DNA from 4 places in the Blautia luti genome. Region 2 is predicted to be linked to each of the others. Evidence: riboswitches for the same ligand, from Rfam matches in the RefSeq annotation. Region 2 holds a riboswitch; each other region holds the start of a gene.
What was found. A riboswitch is a leader RNA that binds a small molecule or an ion and turns the genes downstream of it on or off. The one in region 2 is predicted to bind cobalamin.
Positions count from the first base shown of each region.

Region 1: another riboswitch for cobalamin. It lies ahead of R8695_RS03005 (ABC transporter substrate-binding protein); the one in region 2 lies ahead of R8695_RS13795 (cysteine-rich small domain-containing protein).
Region 3: another riboswitch for cobalamin. It lies ahead of nikB (nickel ABC transporter permease); the one in region 2 lies ahead of R8695_RS13795 (cysteine-rich small domain-containing protein).
Region 4: another riboswitch for cobalamin. It lies ahead of R8695_RS07100 (TroA family protein); the one in region 2 lies ahead of R8695_RS13795 (cysteine-rich small domain-containing protein).

Region 1 covers NZ_AP028156.1:634,879-642,380, reverse strand. Annotated here, with positions in the region: gene R8695_RS03015 (ABC transporter ATP-binding protein) at 1-560, opposite strand, end outside; gene R8695_RS03010 (FecCD family ABC transporter permease) at 560-1,645, opposite strand; gene R8695_RS03005 (ABC transporter substrate-binding protein) at 1,660-2,766, opposite strand; cobalamin riboswitch at 2,882-3,155, opposite strand; gene R8695_RS03000 (ABC-2 transporter permease) at 3,236-3,886, opposite strand; gene R8695_RS02995 (ABC transporter ATP-binding protein) at 3,883-4,728, opposite strand; gene R8695_RS02990 (GntR family transcriptional regulator) at 4,732-5,103, opposite strand; gene uraA (uracil permease) at 5,306-6,556, opposite strand; gene sstT (serine/threonine transporter SstT) at 6,819-7,502, opposite strand, start outside.
Region 2 covers NZ_AP028156.1:2,983,537-2,991,038, forward strand. Annotated here, with positions in the region: gene R8695_RS13785 (substrate-binding domain-containing protein) at 40-1,197, opposite strand; gene R8695_RS13790 (RbsD/FucU family protein) at 1,571-2,008, opposite strand; gene R8695_RS13795 (cysteine-rich small domain-containing protein) at 2,225-2,524, opposite strand; cobalamin riboswitch at 2,789-2,981, opposite strand; gene R8695_RS13800 (C40 family peptidase) at 3,190-4,635, opposite strand; gene R8695_RS13805 (N-acetylmuramoyl-L-alanine amidase family protein) at 4,994-6,466, opposite strand; gene R8695_RS13810 (diaminopimelate dehydrogenase) at 6,706-7,502, opposite strand, start outside.
Region 3 covers NZ_AP028156.1:200,558-208,059, forward strand. Annotated here, with positions in the region: gene R8695_RS00915 (carbohydrate ABC transporter permease) at 1-182, shown strand, start outside; gene R8695_RS00920 (M28 family peptidase) at 408-2,363, shown strand; gene R8695_RS00925 (GNAT family N-acetyltransferase) at 2,445-3,086, shown strand; gene R8695_RS00930 (BlaI/MecI/CopY family transcriptional regulator) at 3,217-3,594, shown strand; cobalamin riboswitch at 3,753-3,946, shown strand; gene nikB (nickel ABC transporter permease) at 4,143-5,081, shown strand; gene nikC (nickel transporter permease) at 5,082-5,906, shown strand; gene R8695_RS00945 (ABC transporter substrate-binding protein) at 6,145-7,502, shown strand, end outside.
Region 4 covers NZ_AP028156.1:1,515,813-1,523,314, reverse strand. Annotated here, with positions in the region: gene R8695_RS07110 (FecCD family ABC transporter permease) at 1-480, opposite strand, end outside; gene R8695_RS17865 (hypothetical protein) at 444-524, shown strand; gene R8695_RS07105 (ABC transporter substrate-binding protein) at 537-1,700, opposite strand; gene R8695_RS07100 (TroA family protein) at 1,716-4,859, opposite strand; cobalamin riboswitch at 5,041-5,222, opposite strand; gene R8695_RS07095 (Ig-like domain-containing protein) at 5,534-7,502, shown strand, end outside.

The DNA.
Region 1 (7,502 bases), 1.4 Mb from region 2:
GTTACGTTAAGCTTCTTTACCAGTTCCATCAGCATGATCTGATGTGTAATGTCCAGATGGTTCGTCGGCTCGTCAAGAATCAGTGCAGGTGTCTGCTGTGCCAGTGCCCTTGCCAGAATTACTCTCTGCTGTTCTCCACCTGAAAGAGTCGAGAATGTGCGGTCTGCAAACGTCTCCATCTGCACCGTTCTCAATGCTTCATCCACAATCTGATAATCTTTCGCATTATCTCGTTCCAGTGTTTTTTTATGTGGTGCACGTCCCATAAGGACAACCTCTCGCACTGTGAAATCAAAATTGTAGTAATTATGCTGTGCCACAACCGCCATTTTCCTTGCAGAACTCTTGACACTCATAGAATGAAGTTCCTCTCCATCCAGATAAACAGCACCTGCATCTGGCTTCAGAATACGGTAGATACATTTTAACAACGTCGACTTTCCGCTTCCATTTGGCCCGATGATTCCTACCAGTTCTTTGTCCTGTGACTCTATGGAAATGCCTTTTAATATCTGTCGGGCGTGAAATCCAACCTGAATATCTTTTGTAGTGATCTTCATTACTTGCTACCTCCAAATCCATAGGATTTCCGCACAAGCAGATAAATAAAGCATGGAGCACCGATAATTGATACCAGCACACCAATCGGCATCTCAGAATTCTTCAGGATCACACGACATGCCACATCACACCAGATCAGAAAAGACGCGCCAAGAAGTGCGCTCAGTGGAAGTAATCTTCTGTGGTCAGTTCCAAACAGAATCCTGACTACATGAGGAATCACAAGTCCTACAAATCCGATCACGCCAGCACAATATACGGCAAATCCAATCATTACAGAAGCAACAATCAGGTAAAATGTTCTCAATCTGTGTAAATCTGTTCCAAGTGTGATAGAAACTTCATCTCCCAAAAGCATCAGATTCAGATTTCGATACTGTGTCCAGAAGATGACCACACATATCAGAGTAACCGGAAGCATCACACCTACTCTGGCCCAGCTTGCCCCTGCAAGACTTCCCATGCTCCATTTCATAACTTCCGTAGCTGCATTTTTGTCATTTGTAATGTAAATAACAAAATTTGAAAAAGCAGAGCATACCGCACTGACCGCCATTCCGGCAAGGATCAGCTTAGCTGATGTTGCCTTTCCTCCCATATTTGCAATAGCAATAACTGCAAAGGAGGTGATCATCGCGCCAATAAAAGCAGTAACTCCGACAGAGTTCCCGCCAAGAAAGCTTCCGATTCCGAGCATGATTGCCAGCGTTGCACCAAGGGATGCACCAGATGAAATACCCAGTACATAAGGATCTGCCAGCGGGTTCTGCACGATCGCCTGCATTACTACGCCACATACAGAAAGAGCCATTCCAACTGCCAGAGCCAACAGGACTCTGGGCAGTCGGATCAGCCATACAACATCGTGAATTGCACCTTCTGCATAGGCAGACAGACTTTTTATATGAAATAATTTATAAACAATGACACTGTACACATCCTTCAGCGACAGATCAGCATTACCAAAAGTAATCGCCGCAAGTATGGAAAAAATAAGAAATCCTGCAAGTCCGATGAGGACTGCCACATACATGGATGTTCTGAGCACACTGCCTTTTTTTGTCTGTGAAACCTGTTCTTTCACTGTATTTTCCTCAATCAGTCAAGATTAACGTCCGGGTATAATCCTTTTGCAAATGTTTCGATTCCATCCTGTGTACGTGTTGCACTTGCATACATCTCGCTGAGCATGATCGGATAAACACGACCGTTCTTTACAGCGTCAAGACTCTGAAGTGCTTCGTCATCCTGAATAACTGCAAGCTGGTCATTCTTAACTGTTTCCGGATCATCTCCTGCATATGGCATATATACTACGAAAATTACGTCAGGATTTGCTGCAATAATATCTTCTTTTCCAACTGTAGAAGCATCCGGGTTTGCCAGAGTCGCACCTAACTGTGTTACCATATCTCCACCAAGGCTCTTTGCACCATAGTTTGTGATATCTTCTCCAAGAGGTTCCAAAACCATTACGCTTGGTTTCTCTTCTACATCTGCTGTTGCTGTAAGAGTTTTATCGATCACTGCCTTTGCATCATCTACGATTGCCTGTGCTTTGTCCTGTACATCAAAAATCTTTCCAAGGTTTAAAATATCTGTAAATTCATTTTCCAGAGTTCTGTCTCCGTCAGGGCGTGTGTTTGTGTTGTAATAGGCGTTGCAGCCTTTGTCGATCCAGTCTGTTACATTTCCGAGGTTTTTATCAGAGAACAGGGAACTCCAGGATAAGATCATGTCTGGCTCCAACATCGTTACAGTCTCAAGGGATGGGGTAAATTCATCAAGATAATTTGTTTTAGAGAATGCTTCTTTGAGATCATCCGGAACTTCATTATCAAGACCCGCTGTAGCTACAAGGCGGTCTTCCAGTCCAAGTTTCAGCATAGTTTCAATGCTTCCCTGATATACAGCAAGAACTTTCTCCGGTGCCTTTTCATAGGTTGTTTCAATTTCATTTCCATCATAATCATAGGTTGTGATGGTCAGAGGATATTCTGTCTTTGTACCTTCTGCGTCTGCTGTTTTATCTGCATCTGCTGAATCCTGTGCGTCTGCATCTGCATCTGCTGCCGGCTGGTTGTCCTCTTTGATCGTCTCAGAGTCTGCTCTCTCTGCTGCAAAAGCTGCCGGAGCTGCGGAAACTACCATAGCTGCTGCCATCATAATTGCCATAATTCTTGTAGATAAATACCTGTTTTTCATTTGACTTCCTCTCTTTTCGTATATGTCGTTTACTTGTTCGTGTAACCGAAAAGATGGAACTTCAGAAAAAGTAAAATAGAAGTGATAAAAATAACGGATACTTTTTACGGAAGCTCCTTCTTTACACTGTCAGGCAGGTTTCCTGACTCACAGATCACAGAAAGTTTCCACAAAATAAAAACTGATACAACATCCATGCTTCAGCAGTTCATGAATGTTGTATCAGAAATATTTCCAGATACTCTCTGGCAGCCGGATTCCGCCTTCTCACATATTTATGCAATGACATATTACAATCCCGCTTTTTTCTGTATACAGTGGCCGCAACCGTTCAGGCATTTCACCTGATTCCCTCTCACATTATCATACACAGAATCTGCATATGATAATGTTCACTTAACAGCTATTCAATTACGCTGATATAATTTTAGCACACTGCATTTATAATTACAACTATATTCGAGACACATCAAAATTCTTTCTTCTCCATAAGCCGTACACTACCCCAATAAGATCCCATATATACAATTACTGTAAACAATACAGCTCCGGCCAATACCATTCCCCGGTTCAGTCCATTCAGCCATGCATCGACTGCGTCTGCTGAAAGTCCAATTGTTTTTATCAGACTATAAACTACGGCAATTATAATAGCCCACATGACCATTGCAATATAACGTCCTTTTTCCGCTCCAAAATGTATTACAAGCGGGAGTGATGCCGTCAACATAAGAAGTGCCAGTGGAATGTATATCAGGCTGTCGATGATAGTCTCACTCAGGTCCCCCTGAAGCTCTGCCACGCCTTTGCAGATCACTCCCGTTATCGTTGTAATTCCCCACGCTGCAGCCGTAAGCCCTGCTCCCAGCAGATATTTCTCTGCCACATATTGTTTTCTGGTAACCGGCAAGGTCATAAGAAATGCAAGACCATTATCAAACTCATCATAACTTATAGTCGTAATGGCAAAAATTGCTGTGACAAACGTAAAATATCCTGTAGCAAAACTGACACTCCCGCTTCCTGCCAGATTCAGGATGACTTCCATTACAACAACCAGGATAAAAAACTGTTTCTGCTGTTTCATCAGTTCTATATCCTTTACAAATAATCCCTTCATACCTGTTCCTCCATCATCACTACCAGATCATCAATCTTTCCATTCTCAATTACAACATCCGGATAATTTTCCATATAAAATTGTTTCTGGTTTGTCAGACACCTGTATCCATAAGCCTCTTTCCGGATCTTAATAAGGTATTGCTGATCCAGTTTTTCGTACTCTTCTTCTGAAACTTTAAGAACTGCATAATCTGACAGCAGTACATCTGTATCCTCATGAAGAATAATTTTTCCGGCATGGATCATATAAAAATCGTCACAAAGACTCTCCAGATCTGATGAAATATGGGAACTGATCAGAATAGAACTGCTTTCATTTTCTTCCATATATTCTCTCAGCATGTTCAGCACCTCATCCCTGGCGATCACATCCAGACCAACTGTGGGCTCATCCAGAATCAGCAGTTCTGCCTTATGGCTTAATGCTGCCAGTACTTTAAACTTTGCTTTCATACCAGTGGAAAATTCTTTGATTTTCTTGTCTGTGGGCAGATTGAATCTTCTGCACTGCTGCAGGAATTTCTCTCTGTCAAAATCCGGATATATGCTTTTCATAATATTGGCCACGCCCGCTGCTGTCAGATACATACTGAAGCCTGAATCTGCAAAAACAACTCCCAGTTTCTGCTTATCCTCCGGCTTAAGCTCTTCTGCCTTTTTCCCAAAGACCTCTATCTCTCCGCCATCCGGATGAATCAAGCCGAGCAAAGCTTTAAATGTTGTGGATTTCCCGGAACCATTTCTTCCAATAAGTCCTGTAATCATCCCAGGCTGTACTTCCATAGAACAGTCCAGCGAAAAACCTCTGTAATGTTTCTGCAAATGACTGATTTTCAACATGTCTTAGTCCTCCATGATCATTTCAAAAAGATCTCTGATTTCCTTATCGTTCAGCCCAAATCTTCTTCCCTTTGAAACTGCCTGTTCCAGGTCACTCTCCACTTCCTTAAGCTGTTCTTCTCTCATCAGGTCTCTATTTGTAGCTGCAACGTAGGTTCCTTTTCCATGAACAGTTACGGTAAATCCCTCTTCTTCCAGATTATCATAGGCTTTCTTGACTGTCAGAGCACTGATCTTCAGCTCCTTTGACAGACTGCGGACAGACGGTAACACGGTGTCTGGATGTAGCTCTCCCTTTATAATGGCAGTTTTTATCTGATCCATAATCTGTTCATAAATAGGTACCATGGATGAATTATTGATAATTATATGCATATGTGTCTCCTCCATCTGTATAACAGTATATAACAGTATATAACTGTTGTCAACTGTTTTATACTGTTATACATAAAAATTGGTTCAAAAAAACCTCCAGGCATTTCGCCCGAAGGTTTCCTCTTTTCATCCAACCGATGCCTTGTTACGGCATAACAGCTTTTTATTGATTTTTAGCTCAACTGCAAAGTCCACCTGATCATCACTGATCATTTGTCAAATGAAGTTTGTCCAGGATATAGAATACCAGGCTCAATGCCATACCAACTACACATGCCAGAACCATACCTGTCAGTTTTACATTTCCCAGGTTCAGGGCGATTCCGGAAAGACCTACGATAAACACAACAGATGTCAGCGTAAGATTTCTGGATTTGCTGTAATCTACTTTGTTGTCTACCAGCATACGAAGTCCTGATGTACCGATCATTCCATAAAGCAGGAATGAAATTCCTCCAATCACAGGTCCCGGAATAGTATTGATCAGTGCTGCCAGCTTTCCAAGGAAAGAACAACAGATAGAAAGAACTGCCGCGCCTCCGATTACCTGCACACTGTATACCTTTGTCATAGCCATAACACCGATATTTTCGCCATAAGTGGTGGTCGGAACGGAACCCATACATGCAGACAGTGTTGTAGAGAAGAAATCTGCAAACAGAGATCGATGTAATCCCGGATCTTTCAGCAGGTCTTTTCCTACGATCTTACTGGTTACGATCTGATGTCCGATATGTTCGGAAGTAACCAGCAGAAGTGCCGGAAAAATAGTCAGGATCGCTTCCAGATTGAATTTCGGATGCTGGAAATTCGGCAGTGCAAAAAATGCTGCCTCTTTTACAGCAGTGAAATCCAGAATACCGCAGAGAACTGCTGCCACATATCCTGCAATGATGGCGATCAGGATCGGAATTACTGATAAAAATCCACGGAACAAAATCTGACCAAATACAGCAACTCCCAGCGTTACCAGAAATACGATCACATTCTTCATATCTATCTTATCGTCCAGAAGACCAGCTGTACTTGCAGCACTTCCGGCCAGTTCCAGACCGATCAGTGCAACTACAGGTCCCATTGCTGCTGTAGGAAGCACGATATCAATCCATTTCGTTCCACATTTTCCAATGATCAGAGCCAGGATCATACCTGCAATACCAAGAATTACAAATCCGCCCAGTGCATACTGATATCCGAATTTCGTCATAACCAGGATTCCAGGTGACAAAAACGCGAAACTTGAGCCAAGGTAAGCCGGTGCCTTTCCTTTCGTAATAAAAATAAACAATAAAGTTCCCACACCGTTCATCAGCAGTACGATGGCCGGATTGATCCCGAACATAAACGGAACCAGAACAGACGCGCCGAACATGGCAAACATATGCTGGATACTAAGCGGAACCAACAGTTTGGCAGGTACTTTTTCTTCTACCTGAATGATTCTTTTTTCCACTCTCTTCTTCCTCTCTTTTCCCTTTATTTTTATACAGTTCGATTCATTATACACATATTGTTGCAAAAAATCTATAGTTTTTACCTTCCATTACACCCTTGCAGGATTCTTCGCCTGCGTCGGGTCGCTTCAGCGACATAATCCTCTCCACAGCAGTGCAATCCTGCCCGGAAGACTTTCTTATATCATAGGAATATTACGAAATAATTTTCTATAACATAAGAAACAGCTGCCCGAAAACAGGCAGCCGTCTGAGGATATTTTATTTGAGTTTAATTTCCTTTCCTTCCAGTCTCCACTGTCTGAACTCAGCAGATGCAGATAACAGAAGGTCTGAAGAAGAGTTTAATGCAGTCTCTACAGAGTCCTGAATTACTCCGATAATAAATCCAACAGCAACAACCTGCATGGAAATATCATCAGAAATACCAAACAGAGAACATGCCATCGGGATCAGCAGAAGTGATCCACCTGCCACACCGGAAGCTCCGCATGCAGACAATGCAGCCAGAAGGCTGAGGATGATCGCTGTAGGAATATCTACGTGGATACCAAGTGTAAATGCTGTAGCCATAGTCATAACTGTGATCGTGATAGCTGCGCCGTCCATATTAATAGTTGCACCCAGAGGAATGGTTACAGAATAAGTATCTCTATCCAGTCCCATCTCTTCACAGACTTTCATATTTACAGGAATATTCGCAGCTGAACTTCTGGTGAAGAAAGCTGTGATCGCACTTTTCTTCAGGCAGTGGAAGATCAGCGGATATGGATTCTGGCGGATACACCAGTAAACCAGAAGCGGGTTGGTCACAAAATAGATGAACAGCATACAGCCTACCAGTAAAACAAGAAGTTTTCCATATGTAGTAAAGATGTCCAGGCCATTGGTAGATACTGTATTAAATACCAAGCCAAAGATTCCTACAGGTGCCAGGTTAATGAT
Region 2 (7,502 bases):
TAGATATTTTCAGTATTAAATACTGTTCTCCCTAAAGGCTTAGTGTCCAAGTGTTGCTTCCATCCAGTCACATGTAGGCATCCAGGAAGTATCGGAGTAATCTTCTCCAGCAACTTCTGCCAGGTTTTCAATATTTATGCCGTCCTTAGAAGTAACCATTTCCTGGGTAACGATAACTGAAGGAATTTCCATCCATGCACCCGGATCTTCATAGTAGCAGGAAGCTGCTGCAATGTCATCATACTGATCTGCCATCTCAAGTGCTAATACACGGCATGCAAATTCTCCGTTAGATGTCCAGTTTGTAGTAGCGCAGGCTTTCCAGTTCTTTCCTTCCTGCATGAACTGAATATCTTCATTACAGATATCTACAGATACCATTGGGATATCGGAGTTTGCTTCACGCAATGCCTGATATACACCCTGTGCATATGCATCGTAGCAGCACCAGATACCATCGATCTCGTCTGCACTGTATTTCTGTAATGTAGCTGCTGTAACGTCACGCATGGATGATGTAGCATTCTGATCATCGATCGGTGCGATTCTTTCAACAGTCTTAATCTTTCCATCTGTTTCAAATGGTTCATAACCTGTCTGACGACGGTCAAACGGGCTGTTATATCCAGCACCCTGCTGAACCTGAAGAATGTTTACAGGCTCGCCGGCTTCTGTTTTCTCCGGATACATATCGAGAATAGTCTGAACCAGAGATTCTGCAAATCCTGCATCCTGCTGGAAGAACTGTGTAACACCATCGATCTTAGCAGTTTCACCGTTTGCATCTTTAAACGGGGTATCAAATGTAACAATCTTTAAATCCGGATACTGTTCCAGAATTCCTGACAGGAAATCATAAGCATATTCCTGACCGCCATGAGAAACCATTAATCCATCATATCCGCCCTGTGCGCACTGCTCAATGGTGCTCTTCCATGTATCTGCATTATCGTTGCAGAAGAATGTGCTTGCTTCCATACCAAGTTTCTCTGCTGTTGCGGTAAATGAATCCGACCACATCTGGAAGATAGTTGCTGATGACATGTACATGATATATGCTATCTTCTTGCCCGCTACCGGAGATTCGGTACTGCTCTCTGTTGTTTCCTCGTCTGCTGCCGCATCACTTGCGAATACAGGTACTGCTGAAACCACCATAGCTGCTGAGAGTAACGCTGCGATTAATTTTTTCTTCATGATATTCCTCCTTTTTAGGTATTTTGCCGAAGCTTTTTTGTTTTTGTGAGTTTATATTAACACATATTACCAATTTTGTAAACATACTAATGTGTCATTTTGTTCGTTTTTTTGCTTTTTAGTACTTTTATCCAATTATCGTCTTTATGTTTTGAACAAAAATTCCAATTTTTATCTGTATTTCTAAGTCAAAATCACCGAACAAGGCGCTATCCTTGTGCATATGTGCTAATTTTCGCTTTGTTTTTTTCGCACAAATTCTATATTGTTAATTAATTTTCAATCTTTTTATAATTAAAAATAGCAGTTATCTGTACAGATATCTGCTATTTTGGATGATATGTTGTTTTTTTTCCGTTTTTGTTGTATTTTATCAAAGGCAGCCTTTTTGCAATATTGTACATGCATAAAATGCAGTTTCCGTAGTGGCGATCACTGCATAGGCTTCTTTCGCTTCTTTATAGAAATCCTTTCTGGAGATCATTCCGCAGGCATCTGCACCTCTGGGATCATATTTGGCAACGATCTGTTTAAATTCGTCCCATACAGGGCATTCCAGGTCAGCATGACGCGGCTCTTTGTCCATGATCATTACAGGCTTGTCTACAAAATCATCCAGCGGCATCAGTGTCAGGATGGCATCCATAAGTTCTGTTGCCTTTAATCCATCACAGCGGATGAGGATACTGTTTTTCGCCATTGATGCAGCTGCAAAATTGGCATCTCCGATCACCAGTCTGTCTCCATGGCCCATTTCTGCCAGAACCTTCAGGAGCTCAGGTGAGAGGATTGGCGGTATGTTTCTTAACATATATTCACGACCTTTCTTTATTCTTCTGTTACCATTGTACGTCCGTCTGTTATTTTCAGTCAATTGACATGTTTTACCAATTTTTTCTCTTTATATTTGTTGCTTTTTTACTACTTTTGTTTCTTTTTTTATTAAAAGTCCACTTTTTTCACAAAAAAAGAACCTCACCGGAAAATCCGTCGGTTCTTTTATCTTTCTCATATATTTCAATGTAATTTATTTCTCTGTCTGATTATTCTTTACAGCTTTCATCATTTCTGCAAGTTCCTGATATTTACCTGTTACATAGCCGTAATTCCTGCGTTTATGAGGAAGCTGGCAGTTCGTACAGTCCTTCAGTCCTGTATCTGTATACCGGAAATTTCCACCGCATTTATCTCCAAGTGCATATAATGGACAATAGCAGAACAGACAATTAAAATCTTCCGGATCCGCACCTTTATGACATGGAAAAAATTCACACTTCTTATGGCTGAAATAAGAATACTCCTTACCTTCCCAATACGGTTTATCCATCTTCGTCTCCTTCTTCTGTAGCCGCGCTTTTTATTTTCTCCTAAAAAAAGAGGGAGCGATGCTACTCCGGGGTAGAATAAAAATCCGTTCATGAGTGCGCGGAGGGAACGAATAAATCCGAAGTAGTATCGCCTGCCATTTAATCATGTATAATTCATAAAGAACAGGCGCATTCCATAAAAAATGTCTGCCTTCATCGAAAAGCAGACAACACTCCGAAGCTGCGGATTCAACGGAGTTGGTTGTTACACTTTACACGGAAGTTTAACCTCGCCATACCAAGCAGGTTTCCTGGCTCCAGGCTCATCGCTCCTCTCTCCTTCTCATGCTATGGCACAATGGATTCTCGAGATTCGCTCCTCTGTTACAGTGACCGGATCGCTCAGGTTTCTCACCTGATTCCCTCTCTCTGTACCGTTTCTTTTACGGTATCAGCACTTAATATGTTCTGTATGGAATTATACTGACGTTATAGTAACACTAACTCTGCGGAATGTCAACTATTTATCAATGTTTTATACGATTTTCCTATATGATTTTTCAGAATACAAAAAGGATCCTGTCGGAGAGATTCTTATGTCACAGAAACATTATGAAGTAATTTCTTATGACATAAAAAGGCCACGGAGAATATGTGATCTCCATGGCCCTGTATGTGTTTGTTTTTATACCAGTCTTCTTACAGATACAATTGTTCTGTATGCTGCATTATCACTGATCTTGATACCGTCTACGGAGTTAGACGCATGTACGATCTGTCCGTTGCCCATATAAATGGCTACATGACCGCCGTAGCAGATCAGATCTCCTGGCTGTGCATCTGCGTAGGATACTTCTGTACCTGCATTCTGCTGTTCATAAGATGTTCTCGGAAGGCTTACACCGAAGTTGGCATATACACTCTGTACGAAACCCGAGCAGTCAGCACCGTTTGTAAGGCTTGTTCCACCCCATACATACGGATTTCCTACGAACTGCGTAGCGTAATCCACTACAGCAGATCCTGATCCTGAAGAGGAAGAGCTTTCTGAGCTGGAAGCGGACTGCTGGCTTTCATATTCCTCCTGGGATACTGTGTTATCGGAATCGATCACGTTTCCGTACTCGTCATATTCCACATCGTCAGAAGTTTCTTCTGTATCATCTTCAGAGGAATCTGTGTTATCGATCACATTGCCGTCTTCGTCATATTCCACATCATCTGAAGTATCTTCTGTATCTTCGATCACATTTCCATCTTCATCATATTCTACATCATCTGAAGTTTCTTCGTCTGCTTCCTCAGCTTCTGCTTCTTCTTCAGCTGCTTCTGCAGCTGCTGCCTCAGCCGCCTGCCTTGCTGCTTCTTCTTCAGCCTGGCGTCTTGCCTCTTCCTCTGCTGCAATTCTCTCAGCTTCCAGTCTCTCGATCTCTGCTGTCTGTTCTGCAAGAAGGTTGGCATATTCTGTAGCCTGCTGCTGTGCATATGCGATCTCGTTCTCATAGTCTGCGGATGCAGATTTTTTCTCGTCGATCTGACACTGCAGTACATAGGACTGTTCTTCATAAGAAGATTTCATTTCTTCCAGTTCTGCTTTATCTGATTCATACTGAGCTTTCAGATTCTTTACTTCTTCAATAGTATTTACATATTTATCCAGGTTCTTTCTGTCCTGCTCATACATCTGCTGTGTATTCTCAGCTCTTGTGAGCAGATCACTGAGATCCTCTGAATTCAACATCATCTGGAACCATGCAGTGTCTCCGCCCTGTTCATACAGACACTGGATACGTTTCTTCATGTTCTCATACTGTGTATCACGGGCTTTCTGTGCTTTCGCCAGATCCTGCTTGGTTTTAATAATGTCTACTTCTTTATTATCAATATCGTTCTTAAGAGTGTCAATGGAAACCATTACGCTCACAAGGCTGGAATCCAGTTCAGAGATTTCACTCTCAAGCTGTGCTTTCGCATTTGCCAGCTCATCCATACGGGAATAGGTAGCATCAAGCTGCTGGCTTGTGATCGCCTGCTCTTCTCTTAATTCATCTTCTCTGGATGCGCTTACACTGACAACCTGCATTGTGCTCATCATAAGCGCCAATGTCAGACATACAATTCTTTTCTTCATGACCTCTCACCTTTTCATATTTCTTGTTACTGTTCACTCCATGCCCGACAAGACATTTCTCTCGGTATGCTACGGATTTCGGCGTATAAGCAGTAACCATCTCTTTTCTATCATGTAATATTTTTGCAATATCTAATTCAATTCCCGTATATATTAACATATAATTACGCTAAACGCAAGGTTTATCCAGGAAAAAGTTTAAATTTCTGTAACATTTAGTAACCTTTTTGAAATCAATCAGGAATTTTACACAAGAAAACGGCTTCCCATGGGAAACCGTTTTCTTAATTATCTTATTTCTGTTACATTTTCTTAAATCAGTCAGATGTTTCCGGCTGAAGCAGGAGATTTACCTGATTCAGTTAAAAAGATCTGCAAGAATCTGATCTGCTGTCATGTTCAGGTATCCATCCGGATCAGAAAGAGTGCTTCTGTTCCATCTGAAATAATTACCTCTTCGGATATAGTTACCACTGGAAGTATGGTAATCATATTTGGTATATCCGGCATATCTGGACATATATTTCTGAGCCAGTGTGATCGCCTGGCTGGAATAGCTTCCACTTGGTGTCGGGGTACCTGAAATCTGTACACCTGCATTCGGTGTAGAGTGAACGATCACTGCACTCTTATCTTTGCACTGTCCCAGAATGATCCATGTATGACCGCTGTCATATCCAACATCACCTGGATATACTTTCCAGTTGCTGCTTGCCAGGTTCGCCTGTGTGCGAATACTTCCCCATCCATTGGACTTATACAGGCTTCCGATTTCTCCTGATACTACTGTATAACCGCTTCCGATACCGGACTTGGACTGCATGATCTGATATGCTGCCCATCCCACGAAACCGGAACAGTCAAATCCTTTCGCTCTGTTTGCTGTACTTAAATCTCTGTAATTATTATAGTCATAACTGCTGCTCTGGCTGTTATAGAAATTCGTCATCGTGGAACTGATGCCTTTTCTGGTGGAGTCATTCCATCCGCCGCCCCATACATACAGAGCCTTTCCTACTGGCTGCAGTGCACCTGCCAGATAGTTCTTAATGGTCTTTGTGCCCGTAGGACTGGTCGTATCAATCATAACACCATTTGAATTAAACTTATACTTTTTGCCGTTAATAGTCACCTCTCCGGTAGCCATCACACCAGTAGATTTATCAAAATAGTATTTATTATAATTAATCGTCTTCCAGCCTGTGACCATCTTACCGCTGCGGGTATTGAAATAGTAGGTCTTTCCACTGAGGGTTGTAAAACCTTTGGCCATAATACCATCGGATGATTCGAAGTATCTGGATTCATTCTTGGAATTCTTCGCCCATCCTGTGAGCATATAGCAGGCACTTGTAAAATATCTTGTATTTTTCTTACTGTCTGTCAGGAATGTCTTACATGCAGCTACGCCGCTCTGGCTGTAGAAATAATATTTCCTGCCTTTCAATGTGAGCCATCTTGTCTGCATGTAACCGGTTCTGGTATTGAAATATCTCTTCTGGCCCTTGGAATCCGTTACCCATCCGGTAAGCATCACGCCTGCGCCCTTGCTGAAATAACGTTTCTGGCCTTTGGAGTTCTTGACCCATCCTTTTACCTGTACGCCCGTACTCTTATTGAAATAGTATTTCTTTCCGTTCAGCTCCAGCCATCCTTTCAGCTTGGAACCGTCTTCTTTTATGTAATATGACTTGCCATTAATGGTTACAAAGCCGGTCTTCGTCTTCGCCTGCACATCTGAAGCATTAAAAAGTACAGATACCCCTACAGCAAAAAACAACAGGAGCAGAAGTATCCCCCAGCTTCTAAACTTCTTGTTAACGTTTTGCATATATACCTTCCTTTTCTTTCATTTTTATTATCTGATAAGATAATATTTTTTTACAATGTTGTTACGTTTCTATGACCCTATTATATTACATCTTGAATAGTCCGTCAACATACAAGTAAAATTATGTTAAATATTCACTAAATAATCACAATTTTTTTCTATAAAAAAGAGACAAAGCTCACAAAAAGCCCTGCCTCTTTTCATACTTTTTACATACTTTCCGAAATCTGTTTTCGTGATTACAGGAGATGTTTTCTCAGTTCTGCTCCGTCTGCGGCACTTAAATATGCAGGTGCTACATCAAATACGGTCTTGGCACCTGTCTGTCCTTCTTTGCTCATGCGGTATGCAGCTCTTGCATAGGCAGCGAGTACAGAAGACGTGAATTCCGGGTTGGAATCTAGTTTCAGGCTGTATTCGATCACATGACTGTTCTCATCATTCCATCCTGTTTTACCGCTTCTGATCACGAATCCGCCGTGTGGGATTCCGCTGTGGTCACGTTTCAGTTCCTCCTCTGTAATGAAGTGTACAGTTGTATCATATTCGTCGAAATAGTTCGGCATTGTCTTGATCTCATTCTCGATCTGAGCCAGATCCGCGCCTTCTTCAGCTACTACGAAGCACTCTCTGGTATGTTTCTGTCTGGTTGTAAGTTCCGGATTCTCTCCGTTACGTACAGCTTCCAGAGCTGCTTCTACAGGGATTGTATATTGTTTTCCGTCTTTTACGCCTTTGATACGGCGGATAGCATCAGAATGTCCCTGGCTGACACCTTTGCCCCAGAATGTATAATCTTTTCCGTTTGTCAGGATCGCATTTGCATAAAGACGGTTCAGGGAGAACATTCCCGGATCCCAGCCAACAGAGATGATTCCTACATGTCCGCTCTCTTTGGCAGCTTTATCTACTGCTTCGAAATGCTGCGGGATCTTTGCATGAGTGTCAAAACTGTCAATAACATTGAAATATTTTACATATTCAGGGGTCTGTTTCGGAAGATCTGTAGCACTTCCTCCGCAGATGATCAGAACAT
Region 3 (7,502 bases), 960 kb from region 2:
TAGACAGTTCCCAGTATAAGACACTTCCTGTAGGAATCATGTCCTTCGTAGGCGAACATTCCACGAACTGGGGAATTATCGGAGCCGGTATGGTGATCGCCACACTGCCTACAGTAGTGATCTATCTGCTGTTGAGCAAACAGGTTCAGGAGAGCTTTACAGTTGGAGCTGTAAAAGGTTAAAAAGTGAACATAAGGAGAAACTGCATTTGCTGATCGGATTGTAATGGATCAGTGATGCAGTTTCTTTTTTCTTGTTCCATTCCCTTTTCTATGCTAAAATACTTTCATGATATCACGAACAGCTTTTCATCGTACAATATCAGGAAAGAGGCGAAGAAATTGAACATTAAAAATTCCTGTATTTCCTACATTGACACAGACTGGTCCTATCAGCTTGCCAAACGCATGGAAAAAGAAAAAACCAATTCTGTCCTGGGTTATCGTACTGCAGGTTCTGATGCAGAGACGGCCACAGGGGAGATGCTTTATAAAGAAATGGAGCAGATCGGCCTGAAAGATGTAACGAAGGATAGGTTTACACTGGATGGCTGGGAATTTAAGAAAGCTGTACTGAAGTTCACGGATGAAGCAGGCCAGACTCATGAATTCCAGATGGGCGGTTACCAGACGAACTTCGAAACGGACGAATTTCAGGATTACGAACTTGTCTATCTGGGAAAAGGCACAGCAGCTGATTACGAAGGAGTGAATGTAAAAGGCAGGCTGGTTATGGTGGAGATCAACCAGAGGGATGAATGGTGGATCAGCTTTCCGGTATATCAGGCCTATTTAAGAGGGGCAGCAGCTCTCATTGCAGTGCAGGCCAACGGTTACGGTGAGATCGCGGAGACAGCCCTGAATGCACAGGATATTGCTGGGCCGGATTTCGCACCTGCATTTTCCTTGTCACAGGCAGATGCCCGGGTACTGAAAGATGCCTTGAGGGAGAAAGAATTCGTTACCGTTTCCCTTGATGCCTGCTCCAGGGTGATGCCTGATGTGAAAGCCAGCAATATTGTGGGAAAAATCCCAGGTACAGAGACAGATTCCATGATCCTGTTATCTGCCCATTATGATTCCTATTTCGATGGATTTCAGGATGACAATGCAGCCATCGCCATGATGCTGGGAATTGCCAGGGCTTTGGTAAAGGGAGGATATCAGCCTGCTCATACCATCGTCTTCTGTGCCATGGCAGCGGAAGAATGGGGAGTGATCGACTCCAAGTACGACTGGTCCACAGGGGCTTACAATCAGATATTTCGCGTACATCCGGAATGGCAGGGAAAAGTAATTGCAGATCTGAACTTTGAACTTCCGGCCCATGCACATAATACCCGGGATGCCATCCGCTGTACCTATGAATATGCAGATTTTATCCGGGAGTTTACAGAATCACTCACTGTGCCAAAAGAGGCGTATCCGGATGGGATTACAGTTCTGTATCCCATTGAAACCTGGTCCGATGATTTCTCCATGGCGATCGCGGGGATTCCTTCTACAGTCAATGATTTCAGTGCAGGTCCCTTCATGCAGAATTATTATCATTCACAGTATGATAATCAGGATGTATATCAGGAACCGGTCTATCGTTTCCATCATGAATGTTATCTGAAACTGATCATGGAATTGGACCGTCTGGTACTGCCGCCGATGAATTTCGGCAATACCATGCATGCAGTGGCAGCCAGTGTGAGGGATACAGCTTCTGACTGTGCATCAGGAGATCAGAAGGAACTTCTGACACAACTGGAGGCAGCAGAAGAACTGGGATCACAGATCTATGACTGGATTTGCAGGATCAACGGAGAATATCAGAGTTTGACAGAGCGTTCAGCGAAGAAAGCTTTCCGTGAGAAATGGCAGCCACAGGGACAGAAACTTCTTCATATTTTCCGCAAGACTCAGGATTATCTGGTGCGCCTGAACTGGCAGGATGAAGTAATGTTTCCGCAGGAAGCAGCAGCCTGGAATATCCGCCAGCTTGAGAAAGCAAGGATATCCCTGGAGAAAAATGACATCACAGATGCGCTGAAAGCCCTTTACCGGGTAGATAATAATATGTATGCCTTTCTTTTTGACGAAGAGGTTTACTATCATTTCACAGAATACATCCTTCACCAGCCCAAGGACCGCCTGATGTGGGGAGCAGGACGCATCATGCATCATGAGAACCTCTACGGGATCGTTCAGAAACTGAAAGAGCGGATGAATGAAAAAGAGCCTGAACTGGATGAAGAGATCCGCCGCCTGGAGGCTGCCCTGCGCAGACAGAGAGCTTACTACAGAGATGATATCCGCTATCTGAAACAATCGGTTTCCAGGATTTACGTAATGCTGGAAGAAATAAAAGGATGTTAGGGTCAAAGCGTGCAGGCACGAACGGCTTTTTGAACTTTAACTCTGATATTATAGAATAATTGAAGGAGATTTATACATAATATGGAAAGCAATAAGTTATACAGAGTACAGGAAGACGATTTGCCGCGATTGCAGAAACTGCTGACGGTCTGCTTCGCCCAGGATCCGTTATATCATGCACTGATCCCTGATGACGATACCAGAGAACGGCTTCTCCCGGAGCTTTTTTCCTGCGATCTGACGGAGTTTTTTCACACCTGTGAGATCTATTCCGACAGCAGTGAACTGAACAGTATTCTGGTGGTTTCTGATGAAACAGAGCATTATAATTTCCTGGAGTACTGCCTCACAGAGGCGAAGGCCATGCTTACCACAGATGGCTGGCTGATCAAAGAGGATCCCAGCCTGAAGACCTTCTGGAATTTCGTTCAGGGAAAGGATTACCTGAATTCCAGCTGGACGGACCAGCTTCATCAGACCGAACGGCTTCATGTAATTTACCTGGCAGTGGATCCGGGCCATCAGCACCATGGACTGGCAGAACTTCTGATGGATGAAGTGATCGATTATGCACAGGAACATAAGATGCTGATCTCCCTGGAAACGCATAATCCCAACAATGTTCCCATCTATGAGCATTTCGGCTTCAAGACTTATGGAATTGTGGAGAAACCTCATTTCGGACTGAAGCAGTATTGTATGATCAAAGAAGCATCTGTATAAAAAAATAGCCTATTTTGCAGTTGGATTTTTGTATAAATCTTCATCTGGTAATCTTTGCAGATTTATATTATAATAAGATATAAATATGTTGTACTATATCAAGAAAGATAACTAATAAGGAGGACTTATAATGGTACGCAACGCGATGAGCGCAACTGAATATTATATTTTGAATTATTTATGGTCCAGAGAAACACCAGGGACTTTTTCCGAGATTATGAATTACTTTAATAACGAGGCAAATAAAGAATGGAAAAAGCAGACTGTAAATACATTCCTTACACGCCTTGCTCAGAAAGGTTTTCTGAATATTGACAAAAGCGGTAAACGTGCGATCTATATTCCGGCCGTTACGAAGCAGAAATATTTCGAGAATTATGCTCAGCAGATCGTTGACGATTCTTATGAAGGTTCTCTGAAGAATTTTGTCAGTGCATTTACCAATGTCCGTAAGCTGACTGAGAGCGAGAAAGAAGATCTGATCAATTATATTAAAGGACTGAATTAATATAGAAGAGAGACATCAGTGGAAAGAAGAATCCTGCAGGCAGGGTTCTTTTTTTTGTATGTTTTTTGATACAATTCAATTTTTTTTCGTAAATACTAGACAAAATATAAAAAGTTGTTTTATACTGTTCAGGCAAAAAATAAATAACATTTATTGGTTTTGAACCAGTCGTTGTAAGTTCCGCAAGGATTAATAGAGAAACCGGTGTAAGTCCGGTACGATCCCGTCACTGTAATAGGGAGCTTCGTAATGATAAATGTCACTGGACCATGTGAAGTTAAAGTTGGTCTGGGAAGGCGATTTCGAAGTGATGATTTTAAGTCAGGAGAACTGCTTACAATTGGGATAGGAATGATTCTTACGGTAGATAGGAAGCATAATTTTTTCGTGTCATTTTGTGTCCGTATGTATGGTATTTTATATACGGGCTATTTTTTTGCGTAAAATTAAGCCCCCTGGGGGGATTTTTCCGCGTTACTGAACAAAAGGCGCTCAGTAACAATTCTGAAATTGGTTTAATTCACGAAAGATGTAGGAAGGAGATTATTTTGACGAAAAAACAAATCGGGAAAAGATTTCTGCAGATTCTGATCGTCCTTTTCGGTATCAGTTTTCTGACCTTTGGACTGACTTATCTGTCTCCTGGTGATCCGGCTGAGATCATGCTGACAGAGTGCGGTAATCTTCCCACACCGGAGCTTCTGGAACAGACAAGACATGAGCTGGGTCTTGACCAGCCGTTTCTTGTACAGTATGGAAGCTGGCTCAAGGGTGTGCTTACCGGAGATATGGGACAGTCCTATTCCTTTAAGATGCCGGTAGTACAGAAACTTGTATCCTGTTTCTGGCCAACCCTGAAGATGTCTTTGCTGGCATTGCTGATGATGATCGTGATTTCCATCCCATTGGGAATCCTGGCAGCAGTGTATCAGAACAAATTCCCGGACTATTTTGTAAGAGGAATTACTTTTATCGGGGTGTCCGTACCAAGCTTCTGGCTGGGTCTGATCTTACTTAGCATCTTCGGTGTACAGCTTCGCTGGGTAAATGTAGCAGGAGGAAGCACCGACTTAAAGGCGATGATCCTGCCGTCACTTACGTTGGCCCTTGCCATGTCTGCGAAATATACAAGACAGGTAAGAAGTGCGGTTCTGGAGGAGCTTCACCAGGATTATGTAACAGGTGCACGAATGAGAGGAATCAAAGAGAGCGTAATCCTCTGGAGACATGTTCTTCCGAATGTAATGCTCCCACTGGTAACTCTGCTTGGACTTTCTCTGGGAAGTCTTCTTGGCGGTACTGCGGTCGTTGAGATCATCTACAACTGGCCTGGTATGGGAAATATGGCAGTCAAAGCAATCTCCTGCCGCGATTATCCGCTGGTTCAGGGATATGTACTGTGGATCGCTATCCTGTATATGTGTATCAATCTGCTTGTGGATCTGTCCTATACTTATCTGGATCCAAGACTTAAGGAGGATAGATAATTGAAGTTAGCGAAAGTATTTAAAGAAAATAAGCAGTTTACCCTTTTTTCGATACTGGCGCTGGTGGTAGTCGGTGTAGCTGTGTTTGCTCCGCAGATCGCACCCTACGACCCGCTGGATGCAGTAATGCTGGAATCCCTTCAGGCGCCAAGTTCTGCACATCCCTTTGGAACAGACAAGCTGGGACGTGACCTGTTATCACGAGTGATCTTCGGAACCAGAACTTCTCTGGTCATGACATTATGTCTGGTAGCAGTTATCTTTGTGATCGGTACATTTCTTGGAGTTATCGCCGGATACTTCGGTGGAATCATAGACAGTGTGATCATGCGTATCGCAGATATGATGATCTCTTTCCCTGGTCTGGTACTTGCCATCGCAATCGCCGGTATGCTGGGACCGAACCTTGTAAATGCGGTTATCTCCATTGCAGCAGTAAGCTGGACCAAATATGCCCGTCTTGCACGAAGCATGGTACTGAGAGTAAAGAAAAACCTTTATATTGAAGCAGCAGTCGTAAACGGAACCAAGACATGGAAGATTCTGCTTGTACATGTTCTCCCGAACATGGTTACTCAGATGGTAGTAACTGCAGCAGCAGATATCGGAACCATGATGCTGGAGCTGGCATCCTTGTCATTCCTTGGTTTTGGTGCTACAGCGCCGACACCTGAATGGGGACTGATGCTCAACGAGGGAAGAACTTACATGGCAAAAGCACCTTGGCTGATGATCTACCCAGGTATTGCGATCGTGATCTGCGTAGTTATCTTCAACATGCTTGGTGACAGCATCCGTGACGTTCTCGATCCGAGACAGGAGTAAGAAAGCAGGCTGTTGTTTCTTATATAATGAGGACAGCTCAAATATATCCGCATGGTAAAAAAATGCCGGGTATAAAAAGTTCTGCGGCTTCCGTACTGAACCGTAGAAGATAAGGTAAGATAGAGTAACAATCAACCGGTGCAGACAGCAATCGGACTTCTGCACAAGTAATAATGATAAATGATCAACCATAAAGTGGAAATGAATCCCACTTACCTAATTTTTTCAGGAGGAATATATGAAAAACACATTATTCAAAAAAGTTTTAGCAGTAGCACTTGCATGTACAATGACATTTTCCATGGCAACTGTAACTCACGCAGCAGATGCAAAAGAGATCACAATCGGTGTAACAAGCTTCGCTGATACTCTGGAGCCTACAGAGCAGTACTTCAGCTGGGTTGTTTCCCGTTATGCTATTGGTGAGTGCCTTACTAAATTCGATGAGAACGGTGAAATCGTTCCTTGTCTGGCAGAGAGCTGGGAAAACAGCGAAGACGGACTTACATGGACATTCAAGATCCGTGAAGGCGTGAAATTCTCCAACGGTGATGACATGACACCGGAGATGGTAATGGCATCTATCCAGCGTACAGCTGACAAGAGCGACCGTGTACAGGAGTTCTTTGACCTGGACAGCATGGAAGTTGACGGACAGAACCTGATCTTCCACTTAAACAGAGCAAACGCAAACATGGCAGGAAGCCTTGCAGACCCGTTATTCCTGATCGTAGATACAAACGTAGATGACTCTACATTTGCAATGGAAGGACCGATCTGTACAGGACCTTACGCAGTAGAATCTTTCAGCCCTACAGACTCCTGCGTTGTGGTTAAGAATGAGAATTACTGGGATGGAGAAGTGCCGCTGGATAAGGTTACACTGAAATGTGTAGATGATCAGACAACACGTTCCATGGCTCTTCAGACAGGTGAGATCGATATCGCTTATAACTTAAAGACAGAGAACCTTATTGAGTTTGAAGGAAATGACAATTATGAGATCCAGGAGCTTCAGTCCCTGCGTTCCACATACGCATTCATGAACCAGAGTGAAGGTCGTGCACTCAGCGATAAAGCGCTTCGCCAGGCACTTCTGCGCGGACTTGATAAACAGACATACTGTGACGTTCTTCTTGAGGGTGGAGCTACAGCAGGTAAAGCACCGGTACCTCCGACACTTGACTTCGGATTTGATGATCTGAACGATGAGAACAGCTATGATCCGGAAGGTGCGAAAGCAATCCTTGAGGAAGCTGGATACAAAGATACAGACGGTGACGGATTCGTGGAAACACCGGACGGAGATCCGCTGACACTTGATTTCGTTATCTATACAAGCCGTGCAGAGCTTGGTGTTTACGCACAGGCAGCACAGGCAAGCTTAAAAGATATCGGTATCAATGTAAACCTGAACACAGTAAGTTATGAAACACTTCTCGACATGAGAGATTCCGGTCAGTATGACCTTCTTATCTGGAACGTACTTGTTGCAAACACAGGTGACCCGGAAAACTACTTAAGAGAAAACTGGTACAGCAAATCTGCAAACAACACAGCAGGATACAATAATCCGGAAGTAGATGAACTTCTTGA
Region 4 (7,502 bases), 1.5 Mb from region 2:
CATCGTACCTGCGATCAGCAGAGTGGCCATATGTTTGATCCGTCTGGATACCAGGAGAATAAATCCTGTAGCGATAAGGGATCCGATAAAAGCAGCGATTACCAGTGTATAGGAAGAAACTTTGTTAAATTTCTCCAGGAAGTAGATCATCGCCAGGGCTACTACCATCTTCGCACCAGATGAAATACCCAGCAGATAAGGACCTGCAATAGGATTTTCGAAAAATGTCTGCAACAGAAATCCTGAGAGGGAAAGTGCCCCTCCCAGGATCGCTGCCATGAGCAGACGTGGCATTCGGATCTTCCAGATAATATTATATTCTGTCTGTGCACCATCCCGCAGGAAAATAATCCTCAGAATACGTGAAACCGGAATATTCGTAGTACCTGTATTAATGTTCAGCACCAGGATGGCAAAAAGTGCTGCTGCCAGTGCCGCAAAAACTGCTGCATAACGTGAACGCCTCCGGAAATTCTCCATATGGAAGGTTCCGGTGCTTCCACCTGTTTGTTGTTTCGTCATAATTTCTCCTGTACTTAGTCGATTTTTGTCATAAAGGTCATCTGGCTTTCATCTCCGCCAGTCAGCATAAGATGCAGGTCTGTGATCATATTTCCTACAATATCTGTAGCCTGATAGAGATATTTGCCCGCACACCATACATTTCCTTCTTTGACAGCCTTGAAGTCTGCGAAAAGTTCGCTCTTCTGCAGCAGCTCATCTACACTGTTGATAGGGTCATCGATAGTTCCGTTATACACCAGATAATCTGCATCAATAGCCTGGGTGTAGAATTCTTCCATTGTCATAGGAATGGAGGAACGTTTCAGTTCTTCATCCGAACTTACCTTGGTCGGAACATAACGTCCACCTGCGATCTCGATCATCTTCGGTACATAATCATCTGGTTTTCTCACTACTACAGAACCGTCAGAACTCATATAGAAAAAGGCAACTGTTTTCTCTGTATTCTTGAAATCCTTCAGCTGTGTAATGATCTTCGCCTGTTCGTCAAAGAACTTCTGCGCTTCCTCTCTCTTATCTACCATCTCTGCATAAACCTTGATCCATTCCGTTCTTCCGAGAGGATGTGTTTCATAACTGGAACGGTCTGTAAATACAGGGATTCCCATCTGTTCGATCATATCCTGCACCTTTGGAGTGTGGAGGATCATGGTTGATTCAATCGCCAGGTTACATTCAGAATTTACCAGAAGTTCATAATCCGGTTCACTGTACTTTCCTGCGAATACGATATCTCCGTTTTCCATCGCCTGTTTGGCTGTGTCTACATACCAGCCGGATTCCTGAAGAGAGGAAAATTTAATGTGATCCAGGGCATCCAGAGCGGAAAACAGCGCCATGGAGGAAGTAGCTGCCAGGTAAATCTTGTCCAGCGGTTTCTGCAGGACTACAATGTTTTCATCCAATCCCTCCGGAGCAGTCTTTCCTTCCGGAACCAGAAGGAACTGTCCGCTGCCCGGTACATCGATCAATGTATAATCATCATTGTAATAATAAATATGGAAACATTCTGCAAACTGATTTTCCATTTCTGACTGAAATTCCAGTCCCTCGATCTTCGGAGCAGAGGATTCATCTTCTGCTTTTACACTGTATGTATAGCCGAAAATTGCTGCCAGAAACATACAAGCTGCCAGAAGAGGGATAAACAGCATATGTAATTTTTTTTCTCTCATGATTTTCTCCTTGTATTATTCTTTGTCATGTGCTTTTACTGCGGATTCATAGAGCTTGGCTGCTTCTTTTTCGCATCCGAAAAGTGCGCCGTATACTTTGCTCCATTCATATTTCGCAAGGGTGTCTTCTTCATCTTTTGAGCGGTCAATGATCACCGGGATCTTAAGGATCGCAAATTTACCTGCCAGCTCTGTCATAGCTGTCTCATCAGAATCTGCTGAAGTCTGATCAGTTTTCTCCTCCTTTAAAATATCGGACGGGATCACTGCCAGATTGCACTTTGCTTTCAGCAGAGACTTCAGATCCACTTTATCATAAGTTCCGGCAGAAATGATTTCTCCCTTTTCCAGTGATTTCTTGATATTATCTACTTTGCAGTCATCTTTGGCCGCAGAAACAGCTGCTACATTTTTATCTGCACTGATCTTATCGATCATTTCCAGTGCTATGTCGGATGCTATATAGGATTTATCCACCGGAAGCTGGACTACGATAATGGACTTGTCGATTCCTGCAGGGATCTGATCCTTTTTGTCCTCTGGTACCAGGAGATACTGGATTGTATCATTCTTATACAGTTTCGCATAATCCTGTTCTGTGGCAGAGCTTCCTTCCTCTCCCTCTTCAGAACCGGAACCACTGGAAGTTTTCACAGTGTCCGCTGCTGTCTCTGTCTGAGTTTCTGTCTCTGCTGCAGTATCCGCTGTGCTGTCTGTACCTGCTTTCTTGTCTGCATTCTCTTTCACAGTAATTTCCAGGACCGTCATATCATTATTATAATAATGAAGTTTAAACAATTTAGAATGCTCCAGTTTCAGAGAACTCTGGTATTCCAGACCTGTGATCTTCGGTGCATTCTCATCCATGTATACAGTACCTGCATCTGTTTCGGCTTCTTCCCCTTTTTCTACTTTCTTGGAACTGTCTGTGCCAGCTGCTGATTTTGCACTGACAGAAGAAGTACTGCCGCTGCCTGAGCTGCTGTCCGGAATATCCATACCGAAATAGAGAGTATATTCGATCTCATATGGTTTGGACATGGCTGTGGTGCAGCCTACTACTTTATTGTTGGCATTTAACTGTACAGGGATCTTGAAGGTTGTGTAATCACTTCCCTGTTCTACCGGATCATACTGATTTCCGCTTGCCTTCAGATAAATCCATTTACTGCTGCTGAATGTAACATATGCCCATGCCTGTCCGCTTTCTACACTGATCTTGTCACAGGTAATATTCAGACCATGAGTTCCTGTTCCACCTTCCCATGAGAAAGAGAAATCTCCGGAACCGTATTCGCCGTCCTTTAATCCTCCTGCTGAAGAATCTACCTGGCTGGTCTGGCCGTCTGTCTTCGAGGAATAATTATTGTTTCCACCTGAGGTATTACCGCCAGTGCTGCCTCCGCCTCCGGAATTGCTTCCACCACCTGTTCCGCTTTCACCGCCTGAAGACGGAGTTGGAGTCGGACTTGGCGTCGGTGTCTTAGCTGGAGTCCGGGTTGGAGTCGGGGTAGGGGTTGCACTTCCTGAATTTCCGGTATCTGCCGTAAATTTCAGAGTATGATCATACCACATCTTATCTTTCTCACCGGCTTCATAATAACGGTGGGAACGTGCTGCCAATTTAATGTCTTTATTCAAACCTGACAGCGGTACTTCATAGGTATACTGGCCATTTTTATTCACTTTATATGGGATCAGTTTACTGTCACTTGCTTTCAGGGCTGCTTTCTTTGTTCCCAAAAACAGCTTGTCATAGCCTGTGCCGCTTAATGTGATCGTAGCTGTGATCTTTCCCTTTTTGACTTTGATCTTACAGTCAATGATCTTAAACATAGTGGCCGTACCGGATATATGCTCTACAGATCCTGTATAAGTTCCGTCTTTCGGTACAGTAGTGGACGGCGTCTGAGTAGGCTTCGGGGTAGGAGTCGCTGTTGGCTTGGGCGTTGGAGTTGGCGTTTTTACAGGTACCGGGGTAGCTGTTGGACCCGGCATCGGTGTAATGGAAGGATTTACAAAACCTTCCTTGGTAATATGTATGGTATAAGTGATATCATGGGGTTCTTCCATGGCAATAGTGGTGCCAGTGATATCCATATCCGTATTTACCTTCACAGGAATCTCGAAGTAAGATCCGCCTTCATTGCTGGTCGACTGATATTCTACACCGCCTACGATCAGACGGATAAATTTGGTGCTGCTGAATTTAATGGTTGCATAAAGCATTCCATCCCGTACGATAATATTCTCGCAGGTGATCTTCGTCTTTCCTGTTCCTCCTGTAAAGGAGAAATCATCTGCCTGATAGGTTCCATCTGTCATCGCCTGGAAAGCTGCTGATACCAGAGGTCCTGCTGGATCTTCAGATTCTTCTGTATTCTGAGTTTCTTCTGCATCTTCAGAGTCTTCCTCCAGGCCGTCAATCCTGTAAAAATCTTCATCTGCCTCATCACTGTCTTCTTCCAGACCATCGATCTTCCACATGGAATCCTCCTGGGAATCACCGTGTGATGGGGAAAGTGTTCCGTTTTCATCATCTACGGTACTGCTGTCTGCTTCATCATCTGAGGAAGTATCTTCTGTGTCTGCTGTGTCCTCTGCATCCTGCGCGTCGTTGTCCGCTGTATTCTCTATATCATCGCCTACATCATCCCCTGTTTCCTGCTCTGCCTCTTCAGGAAGCTGCAGATAAAGATCTTCTGCATCATACCATTCGCCGGTGTCTGTGCTGCATGGAACATAGGCTGCCTTTTTTCCCAGATCTGCAGGATCAATGTAGAAACGGTAATGATAATTTCCTTCTTCATCCTGCACGCCTTCGATCACCGGATCCTTTTCCTCATCTGTACGGCTGCCGATATAAAGTTTATTGTATTCTGTGTTTGCTGATACAACATCGATCAGAATAGAATCTCCATCCCAGACTGCCGTTTTTGACAGGATCTGCAGGAATTCTTCATTCAGCTGTATCTCCTGTTCTGTATCTTCTGTGCTTTCTGTCTGTGTAGTTTCCTCTGTACTTTGTTCTTCTTCCTGTACCTGTCTGTCATTTTCTCCGTGCACCTCGGTTTCTGCCGCGGATACTGGATACGGAACTGTGGGCGCTGCGGTCATTGTCACTGCGAGCAGAGTGGCAAGAAATTTTTTCGCCTGCATACTTTTTCTCTCCTTTTTTATAATTAAGATTACAATATAGGACTGTACTTTCTCAAAAGTATACTTTCTCACAAAAAAGCCTACTCCCTTTTAGATGAGTAGACTTTATTCGCACAAATAAAACATCTCTTTCCTGACGGCCGGATGTTTCGTTTTTGTGAATTTCTGCTTTCATCGGAAGCGATTCACTGATCCTTCAGCAGGTTTCCTGACTTACAAATTAACTGCCTGACCATGCCTTCTCACATCTTATGCAATGGCTGTTATGGTCATCTCTTATGCTTACAGTGACCGGATCGTTCAGGACTTACACCTGATTCCCTTTTGCCCAGAAATACTGGCACTGAAGTTCCTATATTTCTTTACATTATAGCAAATATCACTGTACTGTGCAAGCATTCCACTATAATCTCTTCACAATAAACATAGTGCAGAATGGTTTTCATGATCCACATATATTTGGCATATTCATGCCAAAACGCCTCGCGGGATAGTGGTGTGTGAACAGTTACCAGTATACAGCATATATACTATTATTTTCTTATATTTTGTTGTTTTTTAACAATTTTAGTGCTATCATGAGAATTGGATTGTATGAATTTCTGCGGAACAGTCCCATCCACAGACACATGCGGAAACGTGTCTGAATATATCAATAGGCAAGGAGAATATATATGAAGCAAAGAAGAAAAATCCTGCTTGCACTGCTGCTCAGCGCATCAGTCGCAGCTACACCAATTGCTTCTGCAGTTCCGGCTTTTGCGGAGAATCCGGACTTTACAGCAAGCGCAGAATTTACAGATACACCGGAAGAGGAAACTTCTGCCGAAACAGAGGCTTCTGCTTCAGAAGATTTTGATTCAGCCACTACGGATACAGACGTATTCAGCGCAGGTGAGGTAGAATACACCGCTGAAGAAAATGTTTCTGACCAGGCTGATGCAGAATCCCGCACTCATTCCATCAATGTTACCGTAGGTGGCAAAACCACTGGTATCTATGCTTTTAAAAACGTAGTTGTTACCCAGCAGGATGATGGAACTTATCTGGTTCGTATGCAGAGCACTTCGGATGTAAGAGATTACATCGCTTTCGCAGATGACAATGAGGAGACCAGCCGCGAGGCAGTATATAATCATGAAGTCGACTGGTATCAGGCTACAACCATCACCAAGGACGACGGCACCAAAGAACTCTGGTATACAGTTCCAGTGAAATCTCTTACTGATACACTCTATGTGGCATACAGCAGTGAGAAGAATCTGACTGACCCGTGGAAAAAGCCACCGAAACAATGGGACAGAAAGATCTATGCACTTCAGTTTGATACCACTTCTATGGCAGATACCACAGAACCCGACGCTGTAGCTTCTGATATTCATGTAGTTCCGGCCACTGTTATTAAAGCCCAGCTGACACCTACCAACAACACAGGAATGTTCAAAGTTACTTCTGCACTTTACAGAAAAGATGAAACAGGTACAACTCTGACCATCACTTTAAGCGGAAAGGGTTACCATTATCTGTACAAGGGAACTTATGAAGAAGCCGTTGCCAACGGAAACAATCAGGAGAACTGGATCAAAGGTGAAGAAGTTAATGGTGTATGGACATTTACCATTCCTGTTTCAGATGGTGAAACCTACCTTCCTCTGGTAGCTATTTCCAATAAATATCTCACCAAATTTGAGAACGGTGAATCAACTCTGGAAAGAGCTTTCTATCCTCGTCAGGCAGTCATTGATACAGAAGCCAAGACTCTGGTTACCGGCGATTATGATTATACCAGAGAGCTGACAGTATCAAACAGTGTTAAAATGTTTAGGCTGAATGCTGCTACCCTGGAAACCATTGGTGGACCAAACTCCAACGGATATGAAGAAGTGCTTCATCTGACCATGGGCAGTACCAGCTTTGATAAAGTTTTCATCGGTTCCGCTGAAGATGCAGCAAAGGCTGATACTACAACCCCTATCACTGATACCAAGGCAGATCTTGTAGTAAGAGAAGGCTCCGGGGACGGTGATGGATTCAAATCTGATAACCTTGAAAAAGATGTTGTCATTTCTTTCCACTCTGTAAGAAATGACTCCTGGTATGAACGTATCTTCAATATCAGTAAAACAAACAGCACTCTTACCGTCACACCAGTATCGGTTCCTGCTACAGAGATCACTCTGGACACAGACAGCCAGACACTGGATGCAGGCACAACATTTAAATTGACAGCTACTGTTACTCCTGCTGATACCACTGATGCCGTAACATGGTCTTCCAGTGACGAAACTGTAGCTACAGTATCCGAAGATGGTACTGTAACAGGTATCAAAGAAGGTACAGCTGTGATCACTGCTACTGCCGGCAATGTGAAAGCCGAATGTACTGTTACTGTTAAGGTTCCTGCTACAGAGATCACTCTGAATACAGTTAAGAAAAATCTTAAACCAGGTAAATCCTTTACACTGAAAGCAACCGTTGCACCATCAGATACCACTGATGCTGTAGAATGGTCTTCCAGCAACGCAAAAGTTGCCAAAGTATCCGAAAATGGTACTGTAACAGCTGTTAAAGAAGGTACAGCAGTAATCACTGCAAAGGCTGGCAATGTAGAAGCCACATGTACCGTTACTGTTAAGAAAGCAG